DNA from 2 places in the Variovorax sp. V93 genome. Region 1 is predicted to be linked to the other one. Evidence: riboswitches for the same ligand, from Rfam matches in the RefSeq annotation. Region 1 holds a riboswitch; the other holds the start of a gene.

What was found. Region 1 has a riboswitch for S-adenosylhomocysteine ahead of ahcY (adenosylhomocysteinase). Riboswitches for the same ligand answer to the same signal wherever they lie in the genome.
Region 2: it holds a riboswitch for S-adenosylhomocysteine, as region 1 does, so the genes downstream of both, metH (methionine synthase) here and ahcY (adenosylhomocysteinase) in region 1, are expected to answer to the same signal.

The regions. Positions count from the first base shown of each region.
Region 1 is NZ_AP028669.1:4,693,392-4,702,554, reverse strand. It holds gene phaP (TIGR01841 family phasin) at 16-507, opposite strand; gene ACAM54_RS22355 (hypothetical protein) at 651-1,289, opposite strand; S-adenosyl-L-homocysteine riboswitch at 1,408-1,476, shown strand; gene ahcY (adenosylhomocysteinase) at 1,543-2,982, shown strand; gene ACAM54_RS22345 (TlyA family RNA methyltransferase) at 2,982-3,773, shown strand; gene metF (methylenetetrahydrofolate reductase [NAD(P)H]) at 3,783-4,607, shown strand; gene ACAM54_RS22335 (septal ring lytic transglycosylase RlpA family protein) at 4,697-5,299, shown strand; gene ACAM54_RS22330 (23S rRNA (adenine(2030)-N(6))-methyltransferase RlmJ) at 5,324-6,274, opposite strand; gene rplM (50S ribosomal protein L13) at 6,468-6,899, shown strand; gene rpsI (30S ribosomal protein S9) at 6,912-7,304, shown strand; gene erpA (iron-sulfur cluster insertion protein ErpA) at 7,482-7,847, shown strand; gene ACAM54_RS22310 (anhydro-N-acetylmuramic acid kinase) at 7,953-9,080, opposite strand; gene ACAM54_RS22305 (M23 family metallopeptidase) at 9,110-9,163, opposite strand, start outside.
Region 2 is NZ_AP028669.1:181,460-190,622, reverse strand. It holds gene ACAM54_RS00935 (ArnT family glycosyltransferase) at 1-962, opposite strand, end outside; gene metH (methionine synthase) at 1,042-3,756, opposite strand; S-adenosyl-L-homocysteine riboswitch at 3,816-3,920, opposite strand; gene ACAM54_RS00925 (PACE efflux transporter) at 3,969-4,430, opposite strand; gene ACAM54_RS00920 (LysR family transcriptional regulator) at 4,535-5,461, shown strand; gene ACAM54_RS00915 (SH3 domain-containing protein) at 5,462-6,229, opposite strand; gene ACAM54_RS00910 (homocysteine S-methyltransferase family protein) at 6,314-7,360, opposite strand; gene hutG (N-formylglutamate deformylase) at 7,409-8,224, opposite strand; gene ACAM54_RS00900 (formimidoylglutamate deiminase) at 8,229-9,163, opposite strand, start outside.

The DNA of each region.
Region 1 (9,163 bases):
TTTCCTCTTTCGAGATTACTTGCGCTGCAGCAACTTCGTCACTTCATCCACATTGGCCTGGATCCGCTGGCGAACCAGTTCGAACGCGTCGGCCTGCGACTTGGCCGCGAGGTTGGCCAGTTCCTTGATGTCGTCGATGGCGCGCTGGAACGACTGGCGGCCGAGTTCGTCGAGCTTGGCGAGGTTGGCCTTGGCATCCTTGCCGGGCATTTCCTTGGCGGCCGTCTGCCATTCGGCGATGGCGCTCTTGATCATCTCGGTCTGCCGCTGCACCACGGTCTGCAGGCCCTGGTAGGACTTCTGGTTCGCCTGCATCAGCGCCTGGAGGTCCTTTTGCCCGCTCTCGAGCAGCTTGCTCGCGCCGCCGGTCAGGTTGAGGTCCTGCAGGCGGTCGGTCATGGCCTTGAGATTCTTCAAGGGGTCGAGCATGTCGGCGGCGTCGGGAGCCGCCTTGGTGCTGCTGCTGGCGGTGGTCTTCTTCGCGGCGGCTTTCTTGGCAGTGGCCATGGTGCGGTATCTCCTGTGTCGGGTGAAGAACGGGTGAGCGGCAAGGACCGGCCGGACGGCCGACGGTCCCTCGCCACGATACGCCGCGGCAGCCCGCCCGCGGCGCCGCAGCGGCAAGAATTGCCTGCGGGATTTCCCTTGGGCTACATCGGCGGCGCGAAGCCGTTGCGCCCGGCGGTGACGCGCAGCGCCGTGGGCACGCCGTTCCTTTCCTGCGCATTGACCAGCACCTTGGCGCCGGGCATCAGCAGGGCTTCGGTGCCGGGGCGGAAGGTCACGACCGGCACGTCGGGCGGCACGATGACGGTCTTCTCGCCGCCCTTGTAGGTCAGCCGCAGCTGCTGCCCGCCGCGCACTGATGTCGGCGCCGCGGCCAGGTCGGCCACGGTGGCGTTGGTCATGGTGCTCTGCGGCAGCAGGTCCCAGGGACGGTGGCCTTCGCCCGTGCCGCGCGCGGCCTCGGGGAACACCACCACCTCGAGCGCCTTTTGCGTGCCGTCGGCCTGCGGCATGGCGGCGGTGCCGATGAAGCTGCCTTGCCTGATGTCGGACAGCTTGATCGGGTAGACCTCCGACACGGCCATGTCGGCCGGCCGCGCCAGGCTGACGACCTCGCCGCCGCGGTCCTGGACCACGAGGGCCTTGGCGTCGATGCGCACGATGGTGCCGCGGATGCGCACCGGATCGGGGGCGGCCTGCGCTGAGGCCAGGACCGGCGCGCCGGCCACAAGAAGAAAGGCGGCCGAGGCCAGCAGGACGGGGGAGAGTCTGGACAAGCGCATGAGTGGAACTTCCGGCGTTGGGGTCAGGTCAATGTACGCCCCGGATGCGAAATGCGCTTTCCGGCATGTGGGATGCCCCCGGCGGTTGGCTCGCCTTGGCGGCCCGTCTACAATCCGCGGTTCCGAGGAGCGTTGCAGCGCCGCCAGGCGTGAGGCTCGGACCACATCGCAACCACGCTCACCCGCTGTTCTCGCGGTGAGTCTTTTCCCCGAACGCAGTGGCACCTTTCAAACTAGCTTTGTTGGAGTTCTCATGAGCGCTGTTCTCAAGCCCACCCCCGTTTCCTCCGCCGACCAGGCGATTGCCGACCTGTCCCTTGCCGCCTGGGGCCGCAAGGAAATCCGCATCGCGGAAACCGAAATGCCCGGCCTGATGGCGATCCGCGAGGAATTCTCGAAGGCGCAGCCGCTCAAGGGCGCGCGCATCACGGGCTCGCTGCACATGACGATCCAGACGGCCGTGCTGATCGAGACGCTGCAGGCGCTCGGCGCCACCGTGCGCTGGGCCTCGTGCAACATCTTCTCGACGCAGGACCACGCCGCCGCCGCGATTGCCGCCGCCGGCACGCCGGTGTTCGCGATCAAGGGCGAGTCGCTGAAGGACTACTGGGACTACACGCACGCCATCTTCGACTTCGGGCCCAAGGGTTCCCAGGGCGAAGGCCCCAACATGATCCTGGACGACGGCGGCGATGCCACGCTGCTCATGCACCTGGGCCAGCGCGCCGAGAAGGACCTGGGCGTGCTCGCCAAGCCCACCAGCGAGGAAGAGCGCATCCTCTACGCCGCCATCAAGGCCAAGCTGGCGGTCGATCCGACCTGGTACACCCGCAAGTCGGCCGAGATCATCGGCGTGACCGAGGAAACGACCACCGGCGTGCACCGCCTCAACGAAATGAGCGCCAAGGGCACGCTGCTGTTCCGCGCCATCAACGTGAACGACTCGGTCACCAAGAGCAAGTTCGACAATCTCTACGGCTGCCGCGAATCGCTGGTGGACGGCATCAAGCGCGCGACCGACGTGATGATCGCCGGCAAGGTGGCCTGCGTGGCCGGCTACGGCGACGTGGGCAAGGGCTCGGCCCAGGCGCTGCGCGCCTTGAGCGCGCAGGTGTGGGTGACCGAGATCGACCCCATCAACGCCCTGCAGGCCGCGATGGAAGGCTACAAGGTCGTCACCATGGAATACGCCGCCGACAAGGCCGACATCTTCGTGACCACCACCGGCAACCGCGACGTGATCCGCCACGAGCACATGGCCGCCATGAAGGACCAGGCCATCGTCTGCAACATCGGCCACTTCGACAACGAGATCGACGTCGCGTCGATCGAGAAGTACGAGTGGGAAGAGATCAAGCCGCAGGTCGACCACATCACCTTCCCCGACGGCAAGAAGATCATCCTGCTGGCCAAGGGCCGCCTCGTGAACCTGGGCTGCGGCACGGGCCACCCGAGCTTCGTGATGTCGTCGTCGTTCGCCAACCAGACCATCGCCCAGATCGAGCTCTTCACCAAGCCCGATGCCTACCAGGCCGGCAAGGTCTACGTGTTGCCCAAGCACCTCGACGAGAAGGTCGCGCGCCTGCACCTGAAGAAGGTCGGCGCGATGCTGACCGAGCTGACGGACGAGCAGGCCGCCTACATCGGCGTGAGCAAGAACGGCCCCTACAAGCCGGACACGTACCGGTACTGATGCGCGCTGACCAATTGCTGGTGGAGCGCGGCCTTGCCGCGTCGCGTTCGCAGGCCGTGCGGCTGATTGCCGGCGGCATGCGCTGGCGCGATGCGGGCAGCGCGGACGCGTGGCGCCCGGTGGTGAAGAACCGCGACGAGGTACCCGAGTCCGCCGAGGTCGAGCTCGACGATGCAGCCGAGGCGCGCTATGTGTCGCGCGGCGGGCTCAAGCTCGAAGGCGCGCTGGCGGCGAGCGGCGTCAGCGCCGACGGCAAGCTGTGCCTCGACGTGGGCCAGTCGACCGGCGGCTTCACCGACTGCCTGCTGCAGGCCGGCGCGGCGAAGGTGGTGGGCGTCGACGTCGGCCATGGGCAGCTGCATCCGAAGCTGCGCGAGGACGAGCGCGTGGTGGCCATCGAGGGCGTCAATGCGCGTGCGCTGTCGCCGGACGACCTGCAGGAAGAAGAGGGCGAAGAGCCTTCCGAACTGCGCTTCGACCTGATCGTCGGCGACCTGTCGTTCATCTCGCTCACGCTGGTGCTGCCGGCCGTGGTGCCGTTCCTGGCCGACGACGGCCACCTGCTGATGCTCGTCAAGCCGCAGTTCGAGCTGCAGCCGGGGCAGGTCGGCAAGGGTGGCATCGTGCGCGACGCGTCGATGTATGCGGTGGTCGAGAAGCGCCTGCGCGATGCCTGCGAGGCGCTCGAGCTGCGCGTGCTGCAGTGGTTCGACAGCCCCATTGCCGGCGGCGACGGCAACCGCGAGTTTTTCATTCACGCCGTTCGCGCGGACCAGGCGAACGGTTCTTAGGAGACGCAGGTGCGCCTTCCATTGAGCTTCGAATTCTTTCCGACCAAGACGCCCGAAGGGGCGGTCAAGCTGCGCGCGGTGCGCCAGCAGCTGTATGCGCGCAAGCCCGAGTTCTGCTCGGTCACCTACGGCGCAGGCGGCTCCACGCACCACGGCACGTTCGGCGCGGTGCAGGAGATCCTGTCCGAAGGCGTCGATGCCGCGAGCCATTTCTCGTGCATCGGCGCCACGCGCGCCACGGTGCGCGAACAGCTGGCCGAGCTCAAGGCCATGGGCGTGAAGCGCCTGGTCGCCCTGCGCGGCGACCTGCCGAGCGGCTACGGCATCGGCGGCGAGTTCCTGTATGCGAGCGACCTCGTGGCCTTCATCCGCGAAGAGACCGGCCGCGACTTCCGCATCGAGGTGGCCTGCTACCCCGAGGTGCATCCGCAGGCTCGCTCGCCCGAGGCCGACCTGCAGGCCTTCGCCACCAAAGTGAAGGCCGGCGCCGACTCCGCGATCACGCAGTATTTCTTCAGCCCCGAGGCGTATTTCCGTTTTGTCGACGATGTCCGCAAGCTCGGGCTCGACACGCCGATCGTGCCGGGCATCATGCCGATCACCAGCTCGGCGCAACTCATGCGCTTCTCGGATGCCTGCGGTGCCGAGATTCCGCGCTGGATCCGCCTGCGGCTGCAGGGCTTTGGCGACGACACGGCATCCATCAGGGCCTTTGGCCTGGACGTGGTGACCGACCTCTGCGCGCGCCTGCGCGACGGCGGCGCACCGGCGCTGCACTTCTACACGATGAACCAGTCGACGGCGACGCTGGCTGTATTGGAGCGCCTCGGTTGAAGGGGGCGCGTCCAGGAGGGGGGCGCCCGCTGCGCGCGGCGTTTCGGGTTGCGCTTGTCGCAGCAGCCTGTGCGCTGGCAGGCTGTGCGATGCCTCCCGCCACCGAGGGCGGGCAGACCGACAAGGACGCCAAGCTCCTGCCCTTGCCGCGCAAATTGGCAGTACCTCCGGGGGCGCCGGCTCGATCGAACGTGCCTTCGGTTCGCTACGACCTTGCCGTGTCCGGCGCCGGCGAGCTGGGGCCCGACGACGGCGTGCCCGGCGATGGCAGCTCCCGCGAGATCTTCGAGCGCGGCGGGGCCTCCTGGTACGGCATTCAGTTCCACCAGCGCAAGACGGCGAGCGGCGAGCGCTTCGACATGACGGCCATGACGGCGGCCCACAAGACCCTGCCGTTCAATACCCGTGTCTGCGTGCGCAGCCTGGTCAACGGCAGCGAGGTGCTGGTGCGCATCACGGACCGGGGGCCTTATGCGCAGGGCCGCATCATCGACCTGAGCCGTGCCGCGGCCGAGCGCATCGGGCTGATCGGGCTCGGCATCAAGCAGGTCGCGCTGACGATCATCGACCACGAGGGCATGCGTTGCGGTGGCTCCGAGATAGAGGCGGCCGACACCCAAGCGCCGGCGTCTGCCCCCGCAGCGGCACCCGCATCGCGCAAGGCCAATGTGCGGCCGCGCCGCCGCCGATAACCCGCGCAGGGAAAGCGATGGAGCCTAGCCGCCCGTATCGAGCGAGAAGGCGGCGTGCCGGTCCTGGGCCAGCCGTTCCACCAGCTGGGGCAGGGCGGCAGCCAGCAGCGGCTTCAGGGTGTAGGGCGGGTTGATCAGGAACATGCCGCTGGCCGGCAAGCCGGGGCGCTGGGTTTCGCCCGTTGGCGTGGTGGTCAGCTTGCTCGACTTGACCGTGAGCGTGGCGTGCAGCCAAGGCTTGCCGGCCTTGGTGGCCAGGGTCTTGAGCCGGCGTGGCAGGTCGTGCGCCTCGGGGCGCGGAATGATTGGGTACCAGATGGCATAGGTGCCGGTTGCAAAGCGCTTGAGCGCCTCGGCCGCGAAGTCGAGCACGCGGCCGTAGTCGCTCTTGATCTCGTAGCTCGGGTCCATCAGCACCAGCGCGCGGCGCGAGGGCGGCGGCAGGAACTTGGTGGCGCTGCCGAAACCGTCTTCGCGCAGCACCGCGATCTGCCGGCCCGCCTCGAGCTGCGCGATGTTGGCGTCCAGCGTGCGGGCATCGGTCGGGTGCAGTTCGAACAGCTTGAGCTTGTCGTGGTCGCGCAGCAGGTGCTGCACGATGAACGGCGAGCCGGGATAGATGCGGGCGCCGCCCTTGGGGTTGAAGTCGTGGATCACGCTCAGGTAGCGCGCAATCGCGTCGGCCAGGGGCGCCTCGGCTTCGGGCGCTACTTTTTTTGTAGCTGACTTTGCAGCAGGGGCCGGCGAGGCCGCTGCTTTCTTGTCGGACAGCAGGCGCAGCACGCCCTCGGCGGCCTCGCCGCTGGTGCCGGCGTAGTCGCCGTCGAGCCGGTACAGGCCAGCGCCGGCGTGGGTGTCGACCACGGTCAGTGCGGCTTCTTTTTCGAGCAGGTGGTCGAGCGTGGCAATCAGCACCGTGTGCTTGAGCACGTCGGCGTGGTTGCCGGCGTGGAAGGCGTGGCGGTAGCTGAACATGGGGTCGATGGTAACGGCTTGGGCGGCCTGCTGGCCCGAATTTGCCCCGATTGGCCGATTCTTCGTATAATCGCGGGCTTCGCAGCGTTTTTGTAGCCCCGCGGCGGAGAATTATCCCCACCTAAGAGATTCCCGTCAGAGGAACGCCGACCGTGGAAAAGGGCTCGCCAAACCCTCTTTATAGAGAAAACTCATGACCAAAACGTTCAGCGCCAAGCCCGCTGACGTGACGCACGAGTGGTTTGTGATTGACGCGACCGACAAGGTCCTCGGACGAGTAGCCAGCGAAGTTGCTCTCCGTTTGCGCGGCAAACACAAGGCCATTTACACGCCTCACGTCGATACCGGTGACTTCATCGTCATCATCAACGCATCGCAACTCCGTGTCACCGGCGCCAAGCCGATCGACAAGGTCTACTACCGTCACTCGGGCTACCCGGGCGGTATCACGGCCACGAACTTCCGCGACATGCAAGCCAAGCATCCGGGCCGCGCCCTGGAAAAGGCCGTCAAGGGCATGCTGCCCAAGGGCCCGCTCGGCTACGCGATGATCAAGAAACTCAAGGTGTACGGTGGTGCTGAGCACCCGCATACCGCCCAACAGCCCAAAGTGCTGGAACTGTAAGGAGCCTTGAGAATGATTGGTGAATGGAACAATGGCACCGGCCGTCGCAAATCGAGCGTCGCCCGTGTGTTTCTGAAAAAGGGCACCGGCAAGATCACGGTCAACGGCAAGGACATCCAAGAGTTCTTCGGCCGCGAAACCTCGATCATGATTGCCAAGCAGCCCCTGGTGCTGACCAACAACCTCGAAGCATTCGATGTCATGGTCAACGTCAACGGCGGCGGTGAATCGGGCCAGGCCGGCGCAACGCGCCACGGCATCACCCGTGCGCTGATCGACTACGACGCAAGCCTCAAGCCGGTGCTGAGCCAGGCCGGCTACGTCACGCGCGATGCACGTGAAGTCGAGCGTAAGAAGGTCGGTCTGCACTCTGCACGCCGCCGCAAGCAGTTCAGCAAGCGCTGATACTGTTCGCTACGGACAAGAGCCGCCTTCGGGCGGCTTTTTCATTGCCGCGGCTGGCGGACGTGTGTTCGACCCCACTTGCATTGGGTGCTCGCCGCCAACTGCCAACCAAGAATGCGGCATTGCAGTAGCATTGGTCCATTGGCCGCATGTCCGGCCCTCCAGGAGTTATCCCACATGAGCGCTGTTGCCGAAAACATCCAGACCCAGATGCCCGAACCGATCGTCTTCACCGACAGCGCGGCTGCCAAGGTGGCCGACCTGATCGCCGAAGAGGGCAATCCCGATCTCAAGCTGCGCGTGTTCGTGCAGGGCGGTGGGTGCTCGGGCTTCCAGTATGGTTTCACCTTCGATGAAATCACCAATGAAGACGACACCACCATGACCAAGAACGGCGTGTCGCTGCTGATCGACGCCATGAGCTACCAGTACCTGGTCGGCGCCGAGATCGACTACAAGGAAGACCTGCAGGGCGCCCAGTTCGTGATCAAGAACCCGAACGCCACCAGCACCTGCGGCTGCGGATCGAGCTTCTCGGCTTGATGCCCGGCCCAGCATTCGATCTTTAGAAGAAAGCCGCCTTCGGGCGGCTTTTTGCTGCCCGCTGCAACGGCCATGAACGCCAATGAGCCTCGGCGGGCCGACCGGTCAGGCGGGGTAGATCGCCCCGAGCACGCGGCCGCCTCTTGCGCCGGTCACGCTGGCCAGGTTGCCGGCTTCGCGGCGTACCGTGCTGCGGGCCAGCCAGGCAAAGGCCGCGGCCTCGACCTGCAGCGGGGGCAGGCCATGTGCCGTGGAGGCGGCCACTTCCACGCCGGGCAAATGCGCGCGCAGGCGCTCGAGCAGATGATCGTTCAGCGCCCCGCCACCGCAGACGATCAGCAGTTTGCTATCGTTTCCGTAGCGAAAAACGTCCGCTGCGCATACGCTGGCGGTAAACTCGGTCAGGGTGGCCTGCACGTCGGCGGGCGCCGCGCCGGCAGCCGGGCCCAGGCGGGCCGAAAGCCACGCGGGATTGAACAGGTCGCGCCCGGTGCTCTTGGGAGGCGCCTTCGCAAAATACGGATCGGCCTGCAGCCGCGCGAGCAGGTCGGGCAGCACCCGTCCACTGGCGGCCCATTGCCCGCCGCGGTCGAAGGGCTGGCCGGTATGGAGCTGGCTCCAGTGATCCATCAGGGCATTGCCGGGGCCGCAGTCGAAGCCCAGCACCGCCGGCTCTCCCGGCGCGTCGGCCGCGGGCAGCAGGCTCAGGTTGGAAATGCCGCCGATATTCAGCACCGCCACGGGTTCGCCAGCGCGTGCGAACAGCGCACGGTGGAAGGCGGGCACCAGCGGCGCGCCCTGTCCACCCGCGGCCAGGTCGCGGCTTCGGAAATCCGCGACCACGTCGATGCCGGTCAGCTCGGCCAGCAGCGAGGGGTTGTTGATCTGCAGGGTGTAGCCGACGCCGTCGAACTCGGTGGGCCGATGGCGCACCGTCTGCCCGTGCGCGCCGAGGGCCGTCACCTGGCTGGCAGGAGTGCCGCTGTCCGCCAGCAGCTGGCTGGCGACGCCAGCATAGATGCGGGCCAGGCCATTGCCGGCCAGCGCGGCACGATGGAGTTCGTTGTCGCCGGGGCTGTTGAGCGCCATCAGCTCGGCGCGCAAGGCGGCGGGAAAAGGCGCCGTGGCATAGGCCCGCACGGCGATGCGGCCATTCGCGAAATCGGCCAGCACGCCATCGACCCCGTCGAGCGAGGTGCCCGACATCAGGCCGATGAACAGTTCGGCGGCCATCTCGATGGGAAGGCGAGCCGCGCCGGGGCTCAGTCCGCGCTGGCCTGGATGACCGAGAACGCGGCCGCCAGCTCGGTGCGTGC
Region 2 (9,163 bases), 950 kb from region 1:
CGCGCGCCGATGGGGTTGAACGGATCGCCGGTCATGATGGCGTTGCGCGCGTACCAGTACACGCACGGAATCAGGAAGCACAGCAGCGCCAGCGCCCAGGCCTTGGGCCGGCGCTCGTGCCAGACGACGAACAGCGCCACCAGCGGCAGGAAGGTGAGCGCCTGGTATTTCGAACCCGCCGCCACCCCAAGGCAGAACGCCGCCAGCCCGAGCCAGCGCGTGCCGCCCTGCAGCGGCTCTGAGTCGCGCCACCACCACAGCGCCACGCAGGCACTGAGCACGAAGAGCGCCACGCCCATGTCGATCAGCGCATTCGAATAGTCGCCGATGCCGATCCAGATGGCCGCGCCGATGCAGGCCGTGAGCCGGTTGGCGTGCTGGATGCCGAGGCGGTAGACCATCACCGCCGAAAGCGCTCCGGCCAGCGCATTGAGAAAGTGCGGCAGCACGTCGTCGCCCACCTGCAGCGCGGCCGCATAGAGCAGGTTGTAGTTGTACGGGAACCAGGGGTAGCGCAGCCACTCGTGGATGCCCAGCGAGCCCTGCTGGGCCACCTGCCGCGCATAGGGCAGGTGGTACATCAGCTCGTCGAAGGCGGCGGGCGGCGCGAGCGGCGCGACCAGCGCGGGCAGCGCCACCAGGGCCAGCGCGATCGCGGCGATCCTTTCGGCGCGGGTCCATGGCGCGGCCCCCGCGCCGGCGGCACGAAGCGCCCGCGCTTCGCGCCACCAGGGCCGCAGCTGCAGCACGGCCGCCACCACGCCGGCGGCGATCAGCGCCACGGTGGCGCCCGGCTTGAACGCGCCGAAGATCGCCAGCAGCTGGAAGGCGCAGATGAACAAACCCACGCCCAGGGCCGCCGCCATGGCCGCTTCGAGCCAGGCGTCCCGGCGCGGCGGCGGCGCGAGGCGCGCCAGCAGCGCACGCCCGAAGCCCCAGCAGCCAAGGACAAAGACCGCCAATGCCGCGTAGTGCGCGGCAGCAAATATCAGCTTCTGAATAACAACTCCCGGTGCCGGTCGGCCACGCCGGCCGGCAGGTTCAAAGGTTCGGCGCCAGCAGGCGCTCGAGGTCGGATTCGCTCTCCTTGCGCCGCGCCGCCTGGTCCTGCAATTGATCGTGCCCGATCTTGCCGACATTGAAGTACGTCGACTCGGGGTGGCTCAGGTAGAAGCCGCTCACGCTGGCGGCGGGCATCATAGCGAGGCTTTCGGTCAGCGTCATGCCAATGTCCGCGCAGCCCAGAAGGTCGAACATCGGGCGCTTCACGCTGTGGTCGGGGCAGGCCGGGTAGCCGGGCGCGGGACGGATGCCGCGGTATTTCTCGGCGATCATGTCCTCGTTGCTCAGGCCCTCGTCGGGCGCATAGCCCCAGAGGTCGGTGCGCACGCGGTGGTGCAGCGATTCGGCAAAGGCCTCGGCCAGCCGGTCGGCCAGGGCCTTGAGCATGATGGCGGAGTAGTCGTCGAGGTCGTCGATGAAGTACTTCTCCTTCTTCTCGACACCCAGGCCCGCGGTCACCGCGAACACGCCCACGTAGTCTTTCAGCCCGCTGTCCTTGGGCGCGACGAAGTCGGCCAGGCAGCGGCTCGGGCGCATCACGCCGTCGATCACCTGCTTCTCGGTCTGCTGGCGCATGCCGTACCAGGTGAGCGCGACCTCGCTGCGCGTCTCGTCGGTGTAGAGCTCGATGTCGTCGTCGTTCACCGTGTTGGCGGGCCAGAAGCCGACCACGCCACTCGCGCTGAGCCAGCGCCCTTCGATCAGGCGCTTGAGCATGCGCTGGCCATCGGCATACACGCGCACGGCCTCGGTGCCGACGATCTCGTCCTTCAGGATGGCCGGGAACGGGCCGGCGAGGTCCCAGGTCTGGAAGAACGGGCCCCAGTCGATGTACCTGGCGAGCTCGGTCAGGTCGAAGTTCTTGAACAGGCGCCGGCCGATGAACTTGGGCACCGGCGGCGTGTAGCCGGACCAGTCGACCGGCGTCTTGTTGGCGCGCGCCTTGGCCAGCGGCCACATCGGCACCTGCTTCTTGTTGGCGTGCTGCGTGCGCACCTTCTCGTAGTCGGCGTTGATCTCGTCGATGTACGCGGTGGCCTGGTCGGAGAGCAGCGACTGCGCCACGCTCACGCTGCGCGAGGCATCGGGCACGTAGACCACCGGGCCTTCGTAGTGCGGCGCGATCTTCACGGCGGTGTGCACGCGGCTGGTGGTGGCGCCGCCGATCAGAAGCGGAATCTTCTTGATGCGGAAGTGGTCGTCCTTCTGCATCTCGCCGGCCACGTACTGCATTTCTTCCAGGCTCGGCGTGATGAGGCCGGAGAGGCCCACGATGTCCGCGCCCTCGACCTTCGCCTTGGCCAGGATCTCGTGGCACGGGACCATCACGCCCATGTTCACCACCTCGAAGTTGTTGCACTGGAGCACGACCGTGACAATGTTCTTGCCGATGTCGTGCACGTCGCCCTTGACGGTGGCGATGATGATCTTGCCCTTGGTGCGCACGTCGCGGCCCGCGGCCTCGTCCTGGCGCTTTTCTTCCTCGATGTAGGGGATGAGGTGGGCCACGGCCGACTTCATCACGCGCGCCGACTTCACCACCTGCGGCAGGAACATCTTGCCCTGGCCGAACAGATCGCCCACGATGTTCATGCCGTCCATCAGCGGCCCTTCGATCACGTGCAGCGGACGGCCGCCCTTGGCGAGGATCTGCCGGTAGGCTTCTTCGGTGTCCTCGACGATGAAATCGGTGATGCCGTGCACCATGGCATGCGAGAGGCGCTGGTTGACGTGCACCGGATGCTCCGGCGTGCCGCGCCATTCGAGCTTCTTGCTGTCGTCCTTGGCGCCGCTCTTGGCGGTCTCGGCCACTTCGACCAGGCGTTCACCGGCGTCCGGGCGGCGGTTGAGCACCACGTCTTCCACGCGCTCGCGCAGGGTCGGCTCGAGGTCGTCGTACACGCCCACCATGCCGGCATTGACGATGCCCATGTCCATGCCCGCCTGGATCGCGTGGTACAGGAACACGGTGTGGATCGCTTCGCGCACCGGGTCGTTGCCGCGGAAGCTGAAGCTCACGTTGCTCACGCCGCCCGACACCTTGGCGCCCGGCAGGTTCTGCTTGATCCAGCGCACCGCGTTGATGAAGTCGACCGCGTAGTTGTCGTGCTCCTCGATGCCGGTGGCAATCGCGAAGATGTTGGGGTCGAAGATGATGTCCTCGGGCGGAAAGCCCACCTCGTCCACCAGGATGCGGTAGGCGCGCTCGCAGATCTCGATCTTGCGTTCGTAGGTGTCGGCCTGGCCCTTCTCGTCGAAGGCCATCACCACCGCCGCGGCGCCGTAGCGCCTCACGAGCTTGGCCTCGTGCTTGAACTTGTCGACCCCCTCCTTCATGGAGATGGAGTTGACGATGCCCTTGCCCTGGATGCAGCGCAGGCCGGCCTCGATCACTTCCCACTTGGAACTGTCGACCATCACCGGCACGCGCGCGATGTCGGGCTCGCTGGCAATCAGGTTCAGAAAGCGCACCATCGCGGCCTTGCTGTCGAGCATGGCCTCGTCCATGTTGATGTCGATCACCTGCGCGCCGTTCTCGACCTGCTGGCGCGCCACGGCCAGGGCGTCCTCGAACTGGCCGTTCAGGATCATCCGCGCGAAGGCCTTGGAGCCGGTGACGTTGGTGCGCTCGCCGATGTTGACGAACAGCGACCCGGCATCGATGGCCACCGGTTCGAGGCCGGACAGCTTCATCGGGGGGACGCGGGGCGTGGAGACTTCGTTCATGGGGGCTCACCTGGGCAGGAAAAAACGTCAGGTGAGCGTCGTTTGCGGCTTGCGCCCTGGCGGCAGGGCGCCTTCCAAGCCTGACGGCGGGCCTCTCGATGCGGGCCGCCGCTGCAACGCTCCTTGGAAGGGAGCGCAATTTTACCGGCTGCGGCAAGGACCGCGGCCGCCAGGGTCGTTCAGGCGCCCTGCCCGGCCGCCGTTGCCGGGCCGGTCTTGGCGGGCGCGGCCGAGGCCGGCAGCCCGAACACCCGGTCGAAGCCCCAGTTGAAGACGAAGGTGTAGACTAGGAAGAACACCACCAGGCCCAGGTCCATCACCAGCGCCTGCCAGAGCGTCACGCCAAGGCCCCAGGCAAACAGCGGCACCAGCACCGCGATCAATCCGCCCTCGAAGCCGACGGCATGCGCCACGCGCCGGCGCACGCTGCGCCCGCGCACCGCCTGGCGCGACTCCCAGCGCTCGAACAGGGCGTTGAAGACCAGGTTCCAGATCACGGCAATGACCGAGGCGGCCACCGCCAGCACGCCCGAATGCCCGAGCCCGGCGTCGGTCATCAGCGCCAGCCCGGCACTGGCGGCCACGATGGCGATTCCTTCGTAAAGGCTGATGTAGACGACGCGGCGCTGGAACCCCTGCATGACTGTTTCCTCTGGCGGATGAAGACGATGGCTGGACTTTATTTGCTGTTCGCTGATATAAAAAGTCAACTTATTTCAATTTTATTGATAGATAGGTGCAGCAGATGGCTTTCTCCAGCGACAACGTCGAGGTCTTCCTGGCCGTGATCGACCACGGCTCCTTTTCGGCTGCGGCGCGCGCACTGCACAAGGTGCCCTCGGCCGTCAGCATGGCCATTGCCAACCTCGAGGCCGAACTGGCCCTGCCCCTGTTCGACCGCAGCGGCCGCGAGCCGCAGCCGACCGCCGCCGCCCGTTCGCTGGAGCCGCAGGCGCGGCTGCTGGCGGCCCAGCTGAAGCAGCTGCAGGTGCAGGCCCTGGCGCTCACGCAGGGCCTGGAAAACCGCCTCACGCTGGCCATTGCGCCCGAGTTGCTGGCCGCGCCCTGGAGCGGACCGCTGGCCGCGTTGGCCGAGGAATATCCGCTGCTGCAGGTCGAGGTGCTGGCCGCCCCGCAGGCCGATGCGCTGGCGCTGCTGCACAGCGGCCGCGCGCAGCTGGCGCTGGTGTTCGAGCGCCCGAGCCTCGATGGGCGGGAAGGCTTTCAGGAGGTCGGCAGCGACACCATGGTGGCCGTGATGGCGCCCGGCCATCCCGTGCTGCTTGCGGCCGCCGGCGAGCGGCTGCGCGAGGAGCACCTCACGAACACCCGGCAGATCGTGGTGGCGGGGCGCGACCTGGCCACCAGCGATCCGCGCTTCGTGTTCGCGCGCCACGTCTGGCGCACCGACAACGCGCTGGCCGCACTGAGCCTGATCACGGCCGGCCTCGGCTGGGGCTGGCTGCCGCGCAATTTCGCCAGGCCGCACGTGGCCGCGGGCGCGCTGGTCGAGATTCCATTCGAGAACCTCAGCAACGGACTCGACCTGTGGGTCGACGTGGTGTGGTCGCGCGAGCGGCCGCTGGGGCTGGGGGCGCAGCGCTTCGTGGCACTGATCGCGCGCGACCGGCAGGCCGCGGCGGGCATTCCTGCCGCGAGCGCGCGCGGCTGATCAGTCGCGGTGGCCGTGGCCGCCGCCCTTTCCACCGCCGCCACCGCCGCCATGGCCGCGGCCACCACCCCTGCCGCCACCTTCACCGCCTCCATGCGGGCGCCCGCCGCCCGGATGCATCTGCGGCTGGCCGGGCGGCGGTCCGGGCCGGAAGGCCGGCTGGGGCCGCGGCGGCTTGATGCCCGGGTCGGCCGGCGGGCGATAGCCCGGCCCCGGCCGTGGTGGACGGTAGCCCGGCCCCGGTTGCGGATGGAAGCCGGGCCCCGGCGCGGGCTTGAAGCCCGGGCCCGGCCATGGCCTCGGTTGCCAGGCCGGCCGCACCGGCGGCGGGGGACGCCAGCCGGGCATCGGCGGAGGCGGCGGTCGGCCGCCCCACCAGCGGCGCTCGCCGTACCAGGGCCGGTCTCGGTAGTAGTCGGCCCAGTAGCTGCCGATCACGAACGTGACGACGGGCACGCCGATCACCGCGGCATAGCTGGCCAGCGGCACGCGCCGCTCCTGGTAGGCGTAGTCCAGGCTCCGGGCCCAGACCCAGCCGCGTCCGCCGTCGGGCAGCACCACGTCGCACCAGCTGTAGCCGCCGGTGCAGCCGATCACGTCGAGCGGCTGGCCCGGCCCGAGCCGCGCCACCAGCGGATAGTCGCCCGAGGGGCCCGCGCGCAGGTTGACCGCGCCGCGCGTGAAGGCCTGCTGCGCCGCGGCGGCCAGCGGCAGGGCCAGCGCCATGGCGCCAATGCCGATCCAGCGCAGGGAAAGTTTGTTGTTCATGATGAGGCTTCCTTTGCGCCGCCAGCCTAGGCGGCGGCCCGGATGCCGTCAATCAGCCGAGGGCGCGACAGCCCCGGCCGTCGGTCACGCGGCTTCGCGGTAGAAGCCGTTGCTGTTCAACAGCCGGCCGCTCATCGGCGCCACGGCCTTCCCGATCGCCGCGATGTGGTCCGGCGTGGTGCCGCAGCAGCCGCCCACGATGTTGACCAGCCCTTCGGCCGCGAACTCGTGCAGCAGCCGCGAGGTGACGTCGGGCGTCTCGTCGAAGCCGGTCTCGCTCATCGGGTTGGGCAGGCCCGCGTTCGGGTAGCAGCTGATGAAGGTGTCGCCCGCCACCTTTGCGAGTTCCTGGATGTAGGGCCGCATCAGCGCGGCGCCGAGCGCGCAGTTGAGCCCGACGGCCAGCGGCTGCGCATGGCGCACGCTGTGCCAGAACGCGGTGACGGTCTGGCCGCTCAGGATGCGGCCCGAGGCGTCGGTCACGGTGCCGCTGATGATCAGCGGCAGGCGCTGGCCGCTGTGGTCGAAATACTCGTCGACCGCGAACAGCGCGGCCTTGGCGTTGAGCGTGTCGAAGATGGTCTCGACCAGGATCACGTCGGCGCCGCCCTCGACCAGCGCCTCGGTCTGCTCGTAGTAGGCCGCGCGCAGCTGCTCGAAGTCGACGTTGCGCGCGCCGGGGTCGTTCACGTCGGGGCTGATGCTCGCGGTCTTGGGCGTCGGGCCCAGGGCGCCGGCCACGAAGCGCGGCTTGTCGGGCGTGCTGAACTTGTCGCAGGCCGCGCGCGCGAGCTTGGCCGATTCGAGGTTCATCTCGCGTGCGAGATGCGCCATCCTGTAGTCCTCCTGCGCGATGGTGGTGGCGCCGAAGGTGTTGGTCTCGATCAGGTCGGCGCCGGCCGCGAGGTAGCCCTCGTGGATGTCGCGGATCACGTCGGGCCGCGTCAGCGAGAGCAGCTCGTTGTTGCCCTTCACGTCGCGCTCGAAATCCTTGAAGCGCTCGCCCCGGTACTGTTCCTCGGTGAGCTTGAAGCGCTGGATCATCGTGCCCATTGCGCCGTCGAGGATGGCAATGCGCTTTTCGAGGATGCCGGCGAGTGCCTGGCCGCGGGTGTAAGTGACGGGCTTCATAGCCCCCGATTGTAGGAAGCGGGGCTGCCCCTGGCCGCCGTCGGTGCTTTAGCGGCCTTCGACGAATTCCAGCACCGCCTCGATCATGCGCCGCACATGCGGCTGCACGCCGGCCGCCACTTCGGGCAGGTAGTCGAAGGGCAGCTTCTCCTGCATGTAGCTCGACTGCGTCATTTCCAGCTGCACCGCGTGCACGCCGGCAGCGGGGTTGCCGTACTGGCGCGTGATGTAGCCGCCCGTGAAGCGGCCGTTGAGCACGCCCGTGTAGCCCGTGGCCGATTCGGCAATGCCCAGCAGCGTGGCGGCCAGCGCCGGGTCGCAGCTGGTGCCCTTGCCGGTGCCCAGGTTCAGGTCGGGCAGCTTGCCCTCGAAGAAGCGCGGCAGCACCGAGCGGATCGAATGCGCGTCCCACAGCGCGATGGTGCCGTGCGCGGCCTTCAGGCGGTCGAGCTCGGCCTGCAGCTGCCGGTGGTAGGGCTGCCAGATGGCGTCGCGGCGCGCGGCGATTTCATCGTCGTCCGGCAGGTCGTCGCTGGACGCATAGACCGGCGTGTCGTCGAAGGTGTCGACCGGGCACAGGCCGGTGACGCTCTGGCCCGGATAGAGGCTGGCGCCGTCCGGCGGGCGGTTCAGGTCGACCACGTAGCGCGAATGCGTGGCGATGAGCACCGAGGCGCCGAGCGCATCGGCGAAGCCGTAGAGCCGTTCGAGGTGCCAGTCGGTGTCGGGCACCTGGCGCGCCTCTTCGGTCAGGCGGGCGGCGAGCGCGGGCGGCACGTAGGTGCCGACATGCGGCATCGAGATCAGCAGGGGACGCGTGCCCTGGCGGAAGCGGAAGGCGGGTTCGGTGGTGGTGAAACTCATGGGCTCAATTTTCCTGGAGAAGCTGGCTGCGCGCCGCGACGAATGCGGCGGCGGCCTCGTTGTGCAAGGCATGGCGGCCGGCCGCGACGCGCGGCTGGCCCGACACCCAGACGGTGTCGATGGCCGAGGTGCGGTGGCTCGCAAAGACGTGGGCCGACAGCATGTCGGGCGCTGGCAGGCCCTGCAGCGCGATCTGCGCGGCATCGAGCACGACGAAGTCGGCCTGCTGCCCCGCGGCCAGGCCGCCGATGGCCCGGCCCGAGGCCTGCGCCCCGCCGCGCACCGCTTCGAGCGTGAGCGCGGTGGCCACATGCGGCTGCGCCGCGCTGGCGCCGACGTTGCGCTGCCGCCAGGCCAGGCGCTGGCTGTATTCGAGCATCAGCAGCTCTTCCGCGGCGTTGACCGTGGCATGGCTGTCGGAGCCCAGGCCCCAGGCGCCGCCGTGGTGGCGCCAGGCGGAAAAATCGAAGATGCCGTCGCCCAGGTTGGCCTCGGTGGTCGGGCACAGGCCGGCCACCGCGCCGCTCTTGGCGCCGCGCTCGTATTCGGCCGCATCCATGTGCGTGGCATGCACCAGGCACCAGCGCGCATCGACCGGCGCATGGTCGAGCAGCCAGGCCACCGGGCGCTGGCCGCTCCAGGCCACGCAATCGTCGACCTCCTTGGTCTGCTCGGCGATGTGGATGTGAATGGGCGCGCCCGGATCGATGGCCTCGAGGCCTGCAATGGCTTCGCGCAGCGCGTCGGGCGGCACGGCGCGCAGCGAATGCGGTGCCAGCCCGAGCCGCGCGCCCCCCGCATCGCACGCGGGCTTCAGCGTATCGAGCAGGCGCAGCATCGAATCGGTCGAGCGGATGAAGCGGCGCTGCCCCTCGTTGGGCGGCAGGCCGCCGAAGCCGCTGGCCTGGTAGAGCACGGGCAGCAGCGTGAAGCCGATGC